One region of the Bacillus sp. CZDM1 genome, then DNA from elsewhere that is predicted to be linked to it. Evidence: predicted binding sites of a transcription regulator. Region 1 holds the regulator's gene; each other region holds the start of a gene.
The links. Region 1 encodes Rex, which represses fermentation and respiration genes when NADH is low (regulators of the CRP and FNR family bind a similar motif). Its sites were predicted from a motif close to TTGTGAAATATTTCACAA; they were not measured.
Positions count from the first base shown of each region.

Region 2: the regulator Rex is predicted to act here: its motif matches at 1,890-1,907, upstream of ACY3XC_RS16190 (TIGR04190 family B12-binding domain/radical SAM domain protein).
Region 3: the regulator Rex is predicted to act here: its motif matches at 1,784-1,801, upstream of ACY3XC_RS17780 (DoxX family membrane protein).
Region 4: the regulator Rex is predicted to act here: its motif matches at 1,796-1,813, upstream of adhE (bifunctional acetaldehyde-CoA/alcohol dehydrogenase).

Region 1 covers NZ_JBUESO010000013.1:5,923-9,102, reverse strand. Annotated here, with positions in the region: gene ACY3XC_RS23025 (cytoplasmic protein) at 1-182, opposite strand, end outside; gene ACY3XC_RS23020 (polymer-forming cytoskeletal protein) at 201-917, opposite strand; gene ACY3XC_RS23015 (YhbD family protein) at 929-1,552, opposite strand; gene ACY3XC_RS23010 (redox-sensing transcriptional repressor Rex) at 1,675-2,328, opposite strand; gene moaC (cyclic pyranopterin monophosphate synthase MoaC) at 2,361-2,858, opposite strand; gene ACY3XC_RS23000 (ABC-F family ATP-binding cassette domain-containing protein) at 3,046-3,180, shown strand, end outside.
Region 2 covers NZ_JBUESO010000006.1:242,962-246,141, reverse strand. Annotated here, with positions in the region: gene ACY3XC_RS16190 (TIGR04190 family B12-binding domain/radical SAM domain protein) at 41-1,849, opposite strand; gene ACY3XC_RS16185 (hypothetical protein) at 2,145-2,612, shown strand; gene ybaK (Cys-tRNA(Pro) deacylase) at 2,713-3,180, shown strand, end outside.
Region 3 covers NZ_JBUESO010000007.1:247,054-250,233, forward strand. Annotated here, with positions in the region: gene ACY3XC_RS17770 (hypothetical protein) at 1-120, opposite strand, end outside; gene ACY3XC_RS17775 (hypothetical protein) at 158-1,015, opposite strand; gene ACY3XC_RS17780 (DoxX family membrane protein) at 1,198-1,707, opposite strand; gene ACY3XC_RS17785 (GGDEF domain-containing protein) at 1,973-2,629, opposite strand; gene ACY3XC_RS17790 (DoxX family membrane protein) at 3,119-3,180, opposite strand, start outside.
Region 4 covers NZ_JBUESO010000003.1:36,870-40,049, reverse strand. Annotated here, with positions in the region: gene adhE (bifunctional acetaldehyde-CoA/alcohol dehydrogenase) at 1-1,651, opposite strand, end outside; gene ppc (phosphoenolpyruvate carboxylase) at 1,895-3,180, opposite strand, start outside.

The DNA.
Region 1 (3,180 bases):
CCAAAGACCTTTACAGACTTTGTTTTCACACTTTCCAAAGCTTCACTCGTTCCAAAGATATTGAAAGCAGAACATTCTACATCAGAAGCAAGCGTGGCATCTCCCCTAATGCTAATTTTGTCGTATTGGCCCCCGGAGTAATTCCCGGATCCATTAATCGTTAGGTTATGACCTTTTTCCATTTCTCTTCCACCCTTCACCTATATTTTTCTGATGTCCTTCACAATCGAATTTTTATCCATTGTAAATTCACCCGAGTATTCAACCACATCAATTTCGCAATTAGCTCCAACTACTACATTTTTACCACGGACAATCCCAGCCTTGGTGTTTTCAATCTCAATTTTATCCCCTTCAATACATTCCGTTTTCAATTGGGTACGTACAAAAGGTTTAAAAAAGCCTAAAAGTGAGTTTTTTTGCTTTATTAGGATGGTTTGACCGCCAATCTCTTTTGCATGGCAATCAGCAAAAATAGTGATATCCACTAAATCAGCATTTAACAAGCCGCCGATACTAAATTGTGATTCTGCTTTAAACGTTTCTGCTTCACAATCTTCTCCCACCGTTAACCTGCCTCTTATCTTTATTTCATCCCCTTTCATTTTCCCTCCGACATTCACTTTGCCTGATACCTTCAGCTCCTTTACAATCAGGTTTCCTATCACTCCCGCCGTCCCATCAACTCTTAGAACCTGACTCTCCATATTGCCTTTAATCTTTCCGTGTCCATTAATCCGCGCATGATTCACAACAACGTTCCCAGTTACTGAACCTGAACCATTAAAATCCAGTTCCGAGCATTCCACATCACCTGTAACACTGCCTTTACCATTTATACTGACCGTATTGAATGATCCGCCATTTGATGATCCAAAGCCATTTATGAGCAAGTCTCCCCTTTTTTTCGTCTCCATTTGATTCTCCTTTATAATAATTTCGATTTAATTTCTTCCATACATGCCATTAGCGATAGCTGGGTGACTATTTTTGTGCCCCGTTCAAATTGGAAGTTCTCTGTATTAATAAGTAATAGACAAGATGAAACACCTAATTTCCGAGTGATCACCAATTCTGCGTTCTTTTGCTTAATCACTGACTTATTGTCTAGTAAAACCTGTAACAGCATTTTTCCTTCATCCAAATTAATTTCACCTGATTGAAGCAGCTTTTCTAAAACATACACTTCAAGGATTCGTGAAAAATTAAACGCAGGACCGCCCTTTTCTATTTCTAAATAATAATCAAGCACTGTATTTGAAACAATGTTACGCTTTACTAATTCATCTTTCTCCAGCTGCAAATCAGCCATATTCGGTGAAAACATATCAGCTAGTTCATCTAAAGAAAGGTTTTCTTTCATAAGTTGAATTTTATTAATTCGTTCTAAGATCTTAACTTTCGGAAAGAATGTTTCTTGACCTGTAAAGGTTGATTTTCTAATAAACCAATCCTCAGGTATAAGGTCTTTTCGTTTCCATCTATATAATTGCCCATAAGATATTCCGGCTAAATCCAACAAATCCTTCTTCGAAATTAATTCCTCGCTCATAATGAAAACCCCTTTCATAGAACGAATGTAACATAACACTGTTACGTTTGTAAAGTTTCCATCTATATTTTTATCCGACAAAAAAAGACCTTCTCACTATATACGTGAAAAGGTCTTTACTCTTATTCTTCTGTTTCCTCTGTTGGGTAGTGCTTCAGGAAGTAAATAAGTGATTGTAATTCGACAGCCAAGTCAATATGATGCACGCGAATCGATGGCGGCACATTCAGTCTGGCAGGAGTAAAATTCAGGATTGCCTTAATATTGGAATGTACAAGTCTATCGGTAATCATTTGTGCCACAGGAGCAGGTACAGTCAGAATGGCTACATGAACATCATCATTGCTTAAAACCTTCTCCAGCTCATCCATATGAAACACTGGTACATCACGAATCGTTGTACCCATCTTATTCGGATCCACATCAAAGGCACATTCAATTCTTGTATTATTATTTTTTAAAAAATTATAATTTAAAAAGGCTGTGCCAAGATTACCTACACCAATTAACGCTACTTTCGTTAATTCATCTTGATCTAATGTTTTCCGAAAGAACGTTAATAAATAATTGACATTATAGCCATATCCCTTTTTTCCTAAGGCTCCAAAATAAGAAAAATCCCGGCGAATCGTTGCCGAATCCACCTTCACTGCCTCACTTAGTTCTGCAGAAGAAACCCTCTGTTTACCGGAAGAATGTAGATTCTTTAAAAATCGATAATATAAGGGCAGCCGTTTTGCTGTCGCTTGTGGTATTTTCATTGTTTCATTACTCATATTCTCCCACCCCCTATAAATAGTTTGATCATTTATCTAACTTGTTCCGTCCTATGGAAATCTCCGTTTTTCCCACCCGTTTTTTCAACCAAATATGTTTTTCCTATAACCATACCTTTATCTACTGCTTTACACATGTCATAAACCGTTAATGCACATGTGGAAGCAGCTGTTAACGCTTCCATTTCAACACCTGTATTTCCTTTTGTTTTGACAGCAGCGGCAATATTTAATGTATATGCGGTATCATGTTCCTTTTCCCATGAGAAGGATATATTTACCCCTGTTAAAGGAATCGGGTGACACATCGGGATCAAATCCCAGGTCTTCTTTGCTCCCATTACTGCAGCCACTTGAGCCACAGCAAGAACATCGCCTTTTTTCATTTCGTTATTTGTTATTTTATCATAAATTTCTTTACTGACCGTAATACTGGAATGAGCTAGTGCCGTACGGGCCGTTTCTGGCTTATCGCTAACATCCACCATTTTCGCTCTTCCTTCTTCGTTAAAATGAGTAAATTCAGACATAAACAGTATCCTCCCATAAAATCATACTATATTTTTCGAAATTTGTCTGTGAAACCTTGAGCGAATGATAAAATATTTACATTTTTTTCTTAAGAGATATTCTCTTATTTTCCCCAACACCAAGACACTTTATTGCCGACTTTCTTCGAATAAGGTACACTTATTTTAGTGATTGAGGTGAAAAACAATGATTTTATTACAAGTGAATCAACTAGCAAAATATTATGGTGCAGACCTAATTTTATCGAATATAAAACTAGAATTACAAACGCGGGACCGCGTTGCACTTGTGGGGCGAAACGGAGCAGGGAAATCGACATTA
Region 2 (3,180 bases), on a different contig from region 1:
CGGATAGCGGAAAACACTCTCGGATAGCAGAAACATTCTCTTACATTTTTGCCTTTTGTTGTTCGGTTTCTAGTTTAAATTGATGACGGAGCTTTGGTTGTAAGGAATGTTTGATTTTTGTTGCATACTCTTCATATAGCTGCTCTAAGCCAACTAGTGCTAGGGAGAAAAAGTTTGCATAATTCTTTTGTACTTCCCACTTTAACTCGTTCTTACCGCAAATACTATATTTATTTAACTCTTCAATTTCCTTCTGAATTAAATCCAATTCTGCTTTCTGCTCTTCTTCAGGCAGCGAAAGAACATAATCAATTTTTTCAATATAGGCTTGTGATTTTTCAATTTTGCCTTTGATTTCCTCGTAGCCAGCTTGATCAATTAGACCGTATTTTAATTTAAACTCATTTAATTTTTGAGCAGAATCATAGGTAGATCTTACGATATCATCACGTGTCATTTGTGTCGTTTCATAGCTGAGCATATGCTTCCAGGATGGCTGGGTAATCGCCTTGCGGTGGTCCTCAAGGGTATGACAGAATTTCTTAAAGCCATGCAGCTCTGGATTTTCAAATGCCGGGCTTGCAGGGTCAAGGAACGGTGCAAGCGGCGCCACAAAGTAGAAAAGTCTAGGGTCTTGATTGCAGGCAAGGTGGATTTTCTCACAAAAATCAATATTTTCAATGGCACTTTGATAGGTTTGACTAGGAATACCTGTCATAAAGAACAAGTCTATTTTTTTAGCACCATGCTTTAAGGCAAAGTTAAGCGTTTCGATTACTTTAGGGTTGGTACAATTGAATTTTCCATTATAACGTCTGATTTTTTCATCATGAGTTTCCAGGGTAATCTCAATACTGTATTTAGAACAGCTGTCATTCATCATTTGGAAAAACTCTTCGCCGGCGTATTGGAATAATTCAAAGACGATTTCATTTTTAAGATTAAGCTGCTTAAGACGGCTAAAGAACTCTTTTACATATTCACGGCCGCCTTGCCTTAGATCATGCAGAATAAAGATTGGTGCACGGCTAAAGCGTGAAATAAACTGAATGTCATCAATAAGCTTTTCTGGTGAACGCAGTGCTAGAGAGCTTCTTCCACAGTTTTGATCATAGGCATCCTTTGAACCGCCGCAGATGAGACAGTTTTGCGAACAGCCTCTTGCTGTTAGTAACGCAGTGTTGGGATATTCAAGCCAGCCCTTGTATGGCAGTGGATCCAGGAAGTTGCGATATTTAAACACGGAGCGGACTGTATAGCGATAGCCTGGTACGTCAAGATCATCTAAATCCTTTGGTACGTAAGTAATAGGATTATAGCCAATTTCGCTGCCTTTCTTCCAGGTCAAGTTTGGAATGTCAGCATAATGAGTATTTCCGAGTTCTAATTTATTCATTAAGAGAAGCATAAGCTTTTCTGTTGAGTCCCCGCGCATAACGAAATCAATAAATGGATAATCAATTAGCTCTTTATGATAATAGGTAGCGGATAAGCCTCCAAAAATCATCGGTGTATCAGGGTGCAGTTTTTTAACAATTTTAGCTAATTCAATACTGCCGTGTGCATGTGGCAGCCAGTGCAGGTCAATTCCGAAGGCACGTGTATTGATTTTTTTAAGCTTCTTTTCTACATCGAATTTCTCACTCATCAGCATCCGGTTGGCAATGTTGATAATTTTAACGCGAAGTCCATACCGTTCTAAATAATCAGCAATACTTGTTAATCCAATGGGATACATTTCAAATACTGGTGATGACGGCACTACATCGCTTATGGGTCCTGCAAGCAGGGAATTTTTTCGAAAGTCATAAACACTTGGTGCGTGTAAAAGGACTAAATCATACTTCATATAAGCCACCCTTTTCTATTTTAAATATATATAGTAATTATTGTGAAGAAGTTCACATGATTTCTTTGTATTAACTGTGACAAAGGGATTAACCTGATAAATGGTTACCTCATTCACAACTGTAAGTATTTTCTAGCTACCTTTATTTTACTATAATGATGGATTTATAGAGTGACAAACGGGTGACAACAATGTGGAGATTAGGTGTATGGTTGGGCTTTATAGAGTATGGCTGACCACTCACCATGTTAGGCAGAAAACATATAGTAGAGGGAAAACATATTAAAGGAGGAATATGCCCTTGTATTATTATGGTTATGAAATGCCCTATATCCCTTCACGGTTTGGCGGTGGACAGCAGCCTGGATTCCCTCCCCCTGGATTTGGCGGTGGACAGCAGCCTGGATTCCCTCCCCCTGGATTTGGTGGTGGACAGCAGCCTGGATTCCAGCCCCCTCCATTTGGTGGTGGACAGCAAGGTTTCCCGCCGTTTGGGGGAGGACAACAACAAGATGGACCGCCATCTTCACCGCCACCATCCTACACGCCACAAGAATCACCTTCATTATTCGCCGTTGATCCTGGTGCGATTAGAGGCTGCCTCTATCGCTTTACCTTTGTTTGGTTAAACAATGGGAACAGCTTCTGGTTTTATCCTACCTTTGTTGGTCGGAATTCAGTTGCTGGATATCGCTGGCGCAGGTTCCGTTGGGAATACTTTGGAATTGATTTAAGCAGAATTCGATCATTTAGATGTTCATAAAAAGCACTGGGTAAGGAAACCTATCATTCCTTACCTTGTCTTTTATTTTGGCTGAGGAGTATTGATATAATAATGGTAAAAAAGATGAAGGATGAGGAAAATGGCAAAGGTTAAAACGAATGCAATTCGGATTCTCGATAGCAAAAAGATTGCCTATGAAGTGCTTACATATGATAATCAGGATGGAAAAATTGATGGGGTTTCTGTTGCAGCGAAGATAGGCAGAGAAGCTCGTGATGTATACAAAACGCTTGTCGCTCAAGGAGCAAGTAAAAGTATCTATGTTTATGTGATTCCGGTTGAGTCGGAATTGGATTTAAAAAAAGCAGCAAAGGCTGCTGGGGAAAAGAATGTCGAGATGATTCCCGTTAAGGATATTCTGAAATGGACCGGATACATCCGCGGCGGCTGCTCACCGATTGGGATGAAAAAAGAGTACAAGACCTTTATAGACGATAGCTGCTTAGTGCTTGAGAATATGGTGGTCAGTGCTGGGAAAATAGGCGTTCAAATCGTCATTGATCCAAAAATGTTAGTAGATCTGACAAGGGCTGAAACACCTGATGTT
Region 3 (3,180 bases), on a different contig from region 1:
TTTAGTGTGATCTGGGCCTGCTGCTTCCGTAAACTGACCTCCAGCAAAAATTCCAAACGATAATGCTCCTGCAAGTACAAAAGATTTAGCAACTTTATTAGAGTTTAAGTAATGTTTCATTTTAATTCGCTCCTTTTATTATCATGATCCGTGGCTTTTAGCTGCGGGTGACATTGGTTAATAAAGGAGCTGCCTGCGGCGGCGGCGATGGCGGAGCATTCACCCATTGAGTATTTATCAAGGCTTGCCGGGTAAGGTATGGCTGGGCAAGTTTGATTTCAAAGTAGTGATTCCATTCAAACCATTTATCCAAAAAGCTTAAATTATTTATCCCGTGATTGACCCGATCATTTGATTGACCCCCTGAACCGTTGCTTCTCTGTGTTTGATTCAGTGCTTGGTTTACCTTAGGTATCTCTTCCTTGCTGGCAGGATCATTCTGTGGCTCCTGCACAACGGATCCTGATTTTGTTATGTCTAAGTCTTCATCTTGCAAGTCGACAATAGTATCTACCTTTTCTGGTTTTACTTTTTCGACTTTACCTTCACTATCAGTATCTTGGATAGATTTTTTAGGATTCAACTTTTCTACTGTATGATTTGCCTGGACAGCCTCGCTATGTTCGGGGACATTGCCCGGAACAACCTTCTCAGCCTTCTTTACCACCGACTTCGCGTTTCCCTTTGCCTGCTCTGGCAAACCTTTTTCCAACGCATCCTGAATTTGAGTATTTTGGGCTGGGAGCTGTTTTGCTTGTGCTTGGTTTTCACGAGCATGTTCAGGAATCGTCTTGTTCAGCGATTGGTCCTCTTCGGCATTTGCTGGTACAGATATTGTTGCAGGCTCTGGTACTGATGCTGGTTCTGATAGTGATATTGAAGCCTGTTCAGGTATTGAAGCCTGAGCTTGTCCCTTTTGAGGACGAAGTTCATTCTTCTCAGCAAAAGCATTGTCTGGAAAAAGCATTACCGCACCAACCATTAAAGCTGATATAAGAAATTGGCGGAAGTGCACGATTTCACCCCCCTTCAAAGAATCGTAATGTTCACGGACAAAATTCGAGCAAAATCTTCGTTTTTTGTCGTCTATTCTTAAAATCGATTCTTTTCACCCAAATCCTTTTAACAGTATGGGTAATTTTTAATATAAAAAAAAGACGATTCGGGGGGAACGAATCATCTCTTTGTACCTACTAGTTAGGCTGCTGCTTTATTTTTTTCAGTATAAGTCTTTGTTGTTTTACGAATGAATGGTACTACCCAGCGGTCTAGTCCGTATCTGCCTGCGTTGTAACCAGCAGTTAAGATGATGAAGCCTAAGAAGATATCAGTTGGGTTATGAGAAACTGTTCCTGCTAAGAAAAAGCTGAAGTTCATTACTAGACCAAAGAACATGGCTGCAGTTGTTAAACATCCAAGCATAAGTCCTAAACCGATTAATGTTTCGCCCCAAGGAACGATGAAGTTAAAGACATCAATGTTCGGCAATGCAAAGCTTTCTAAAAAGTTCACGTACCAGCCGTAAACCATATTGCCGTCAGGACCCATTACCGGTTTAGCAATCGCTCCTTTTAGGAATCCAGAAGCGTCGAAGCCGCCTGTAATTTTATGAAAGCCAGCTGTGAACCAAGCATAGCCAAGGTATAAACGGATAATGGTTAAAATAGCTGCTGAGATTTTATTTTCTCTTAAAAAGTGGTTAAACATTTGTCATTCCGCCTTTCAATATTTGTTTGTTCTTTATACTTACACTATACTCGTTTCCAACGTTTAAAACATGGTTATGTGAACAATTTCACAATGTGTTCAAAATGATATGACAGAATTTTGAACAGCGCTAAAAAGCGAGTACTATTCCTCGCTATCCGCCAGTATTTCCTTGCCATCCGCCAGTGTTTCTCGCCATCCGCCAGTATTCTCCGCCATCCGCCAGTATTCGAACCAATTATCAAAAAAAGCTAAAAGACACTAGCTAGCCCAGTGTGTCTCTTAGCTTTTTCTGTGATTTTATTTGATACATATTTTTATCAGCCACTTTTAATAGGTCATCAAGATCCTTTCCATGCTTAGGGTAGAGGGCTGGGCCAATTGAAACACTTATTTTTACATCATGGAATGACAGCTGTCTCAAATTTTGATGGATTCGCTCCAGCATTTTTTCCAACTCTTCTTTTCTTCGAACCTCAGGTGCTAGAATGAGGAATTCATCTCCCCCCCAACGGGCTACGATATCCGTTTTCCTTACACTTCTCTTTAATTGATTGGTAATAAGAATTAAATATTCATCTCCCAATTTATGTCCCAAATGATCATTGACCAATTTAAAGTCATTTACGTCGAGAAGTAGAACAGCACCACTCTGGCCATTTTGTTCTATCCTAGATTTAATAGTAGTAAATGCGGACTCAACGTATCTTCTATTATAAATTCCCGTTAAAGGGTCCTTGTCAGAATAATACTTTGCTTTATCGTATTGCTTGCCAAACCACCAAGCAAGTGGCAGCAATATTAGATATCCAGCATACTCAATCCAGTCTACATAACCATCTCTAATAAAATAAAAAGCTGTATATAGTAAATTTATTAGGAAAACTATTAAAAATGTTACGATCCTGCCTTTATATCTCACTTTATCAACATCCTTTAACATAAAAGACTATTTAACCAATCCAGTAGAAAGGTATTAAGCTGAGGCTTGATTGGAAAACTCATAGAAGCTTTTTCATTTTCCAATAATAATCACAATACAATTTTACTATAAATATTGGGAAAAATTAGTATTGATATTTTCAATAGTTGAAAATTCGGCAAACTCCGACTGGTTTCTTCCTAACTAATCGTTTGATTAAAACGACCTCAACCCCTTTGTAACAAAGGTCTTTTATCGTTTTTTAGAAAAATTTCTGTCGATAAATAGTTTAGCATTATTCACCCAAAATTTCCCTTTTTATGCTAAAAATCATATAATAATAGTAAAAAAGCTCTAGGAGACTACCTGTCAGCTATACAATTCCGCTACAACGGCATGTTAGGGACTTTCATCCATTAGAGCGAAGCGCTGCCAAGCATACAAAAGACGACCCGGTAAGATTACCGAATCGTCTTTTTGTAACTCTATTTATGCAGCTGCTTTTGCTTTGTCTTTGCCAACGTATGTCTTAGCTGTTTTGCGGATGAACG
Region 4 (3,180 bases), on a different contig from region 1:
CTCCAAGAGCGACTAAACAGTCAGGCTGGAATTTTCTCATCCTTTCTGCACCTCTGTGAACCACATCAATGTCTGGTTCAGCTTCAATATCATACAACACCTCATATTGGATATTGGAAGGATTCCTTTCCAACTGATAAAGTACTTTATCAACCGATCCATTTTTCATTTGACTTGAGCTTGTTACAATAAATATTTTTGAAATCCCTGGAATCGAAGAGAGTACTTGAATGGAGTTTCTTTCAAAAAATATTTGTGATGGAACTTTAAACCATTGTGTCATGTTTCTCCTTTTTGCAACTTTTTTAATGTTAATTAGATTAGCTGCTCCGACATTCTGAGACACCGAGTTCCCTCCATATGTTCCGCACCCTATTGTTAATGACGGTAAAGATGTGTTATAGATATCACCAATAGCACCATGAGTAGATGGTGTATTAACCATAATTCTTCCAGCCTTCATTCGAAGGGCAAAGGTATCGATGACATTTTGGTCTACTGTATGAATTGCCGCAGAGTGGCCAAGCCCCCCGTATTCAAGTGTTTCTTCAGCGATTAGCAGCCCTTCAGCTAGACTATTTACTTTATAACAGGCAAGAATAGGACTTAATTTTTCACATGAAAGCGGGTAATTAGCTCCTACACCTTTTAATTCTGCAATTAAAATTTTAGTATTTACAGGCACATTCACGCCTGCCATTTTTGCAATCATAAATGCTGGCAATCCAACAATCATCGGATTTAAAGAGGCATTCTTTTCGTCTATTACTGCCTTTTCGATCATTAGTTTTTCTTCATTATTTAAGAAATAACAATGGTTATCGATCATTTCCCTTTTTACTTCATCATAAATCTCATTGTCGATAATAAGTGCTTGTTCAGAGGCACAAATCATTCCGTTATCGAAGGTTTTGGATAGAATAATGTCGTTTACTGCACGTTTAATATTGGCGCTTTTTTCAATATAACAAGGAACATTTCCTGCCCCTACACCAAGTGCTGGTTTACCTGAACTGTACGCAGCTTTCACCAAATTAGGTCCCCCAGTAGCCAATATGAGAGAAATTTTTGGATGTTTCATCAAAGTCTGAAATGCTTCATGAGAGGGAGTATCAATCCATTGGATGCAATTCTCAGGTGCCCCTGCCTTTAATGCAGCTGCCCGAAGGAGTTTTGCAGTTTCAACACAGCATTTTTGTGCATATTTAGGAAAAGCAAAGATAATTGGATTTCTGGTTTTAAGGGAAATCAATGATTTAAAAATGACAGTGGATGTTGGATTCGTGATAGGTATGATACCAGCTATGACCCCCACTGGCTCAGCCATCTCTACCATGCCCTCATGCTCATTTTCACTTATGACTCCCACTGTTTTCATTTCTCTTATGTTGTTGTAAATAAATTCTGTCGCGAACATATTTTTGAAAACCTTATCCTCATATACGCCTCTTCTTGTTTCTTCAACCGCAAGCTTTGCCAGGTCTTTGTGATGTTCAAGTGCAGTATATGCCATTTGCTTAACGATTTCATCGACCATTTCCTGGTTGTAGCAGCGAAATTCAGCTAATGCCTTTGCACCATTTCTTGCTAAGATATCAATCCCCGCTTCAACATTTTGTTTTTCCTGAACTACTTTTTCTTCAACTGCCATTGCATATCCCTCCAAATCAATCTTTTCAAATGGGAATGATTTCTACTCCAAATTTCCCCCTTAACCTTTTCTGGCTAAAATATATCATGTTGAACAATGAAGAATTTGTCGAATTGCGCTATAAAATGAATGAATACCCATTCATTTTTTAAAAATTCACAAATTGTTCAATAGTAACTTCACCCTACTATTATGAAAATAAAAACCGCACCCCCTTTGTTTGGGGTGCGGCCTGCAATTAAATCAACCAGTATTACGTAATCCAGCTGATATTCCACTTATGGTAAGAAGTACTTCGGTGATTAATTCTTCAGTAGGCTCGTCCTGCTTCCTTAATTGTTTAATTAATTCAACCTGTAAAAAGTTTAATGGATCAACATAAGGATTTCGACGATAGACCGAGTCTTTAATGTTTGGTGTATGATCAAGCAATTCTTTATCTCCTGTTATTTTTAGAAGAATAGCTTTCGTTCTTTCATATTCTTCAAGGATATTCGAAAAAATTCGCTCAGCGATTTTCTGATCCTCCACCAGTGATAAATATTCCTTAGCAGTTGTGATATCTGCTTTCATTAGAGCCATTTGGAGATTATCAATCGTTGATCGGAAAAATGGCCATTTTTCATACATTTCCTGTAATTGTTGTAAATTTTGTTCACTTTGTGAAGCAAAGCTTTCTAAACCAGTTCCTGCTGCATACCATGCTGGAAGCAGCTGCCGGCTTTGTGTCCAAGCAAAAACCCAAGGAATGGCTCTCAAATCCTCAAATCGACCACGATTCTTTCTACTCATTGGTCTTGAACCTATATTTAAATCACCAAGTTCTCTTAATGGGGTTGCTTCATTAAAATAGGTTAAAAAGTCTGAATCTCCAAAAACAAGCGATTGATACTTCTTTAGCGATATGCTGGAAATCTCTTCAATAGCTAACTCCCACGATTCATCCCTCAAGTTTCCATGCTCTGCTTCTTTTGATACACGGGCTGTTGACAGCATTAGTGTAGAAGTTGCCTGTTCTAAGCTCCGATAAGCGATATCTTCAAGCAAATATCGAGATGATAACACTTCACCCTGCTCGGTAATTTTCACTCCATCACCAATCGTTTCTGCCGGCTGTGAAAGCAGACTTTTGTTTAATGGGCCGCCTCCACGTCCTAGAGATCCTCCTCGTCCATGGAAAAACTTCAATCCAATGTGGTACTTGTTTGCCATTTCATGAATTTCGAGCTGAGCTTTATATAGCTTCCAATTCGCTGTTAACGTACCGCCGTCTTTACTGCCGTCTGAGTACCCCAGCATAATTTCCTGTTGATCATTCATTACTTCCAAATGATTACGATATACAGGCATTTTAAACAAGGTTTCCATTATTTTAGGTCCGGCAGTTAAGTCTTCAATCGTTTCAAGTAATGGTGCGACATTTAATTGATTTTCAATCGTCCCATCAGCATGTAATCGATATATCCCAGCTTCTTTTGCCAAAACAAGTACTTCAAGTAAGTCACTAGGCGATTTAGTCATACTGACAA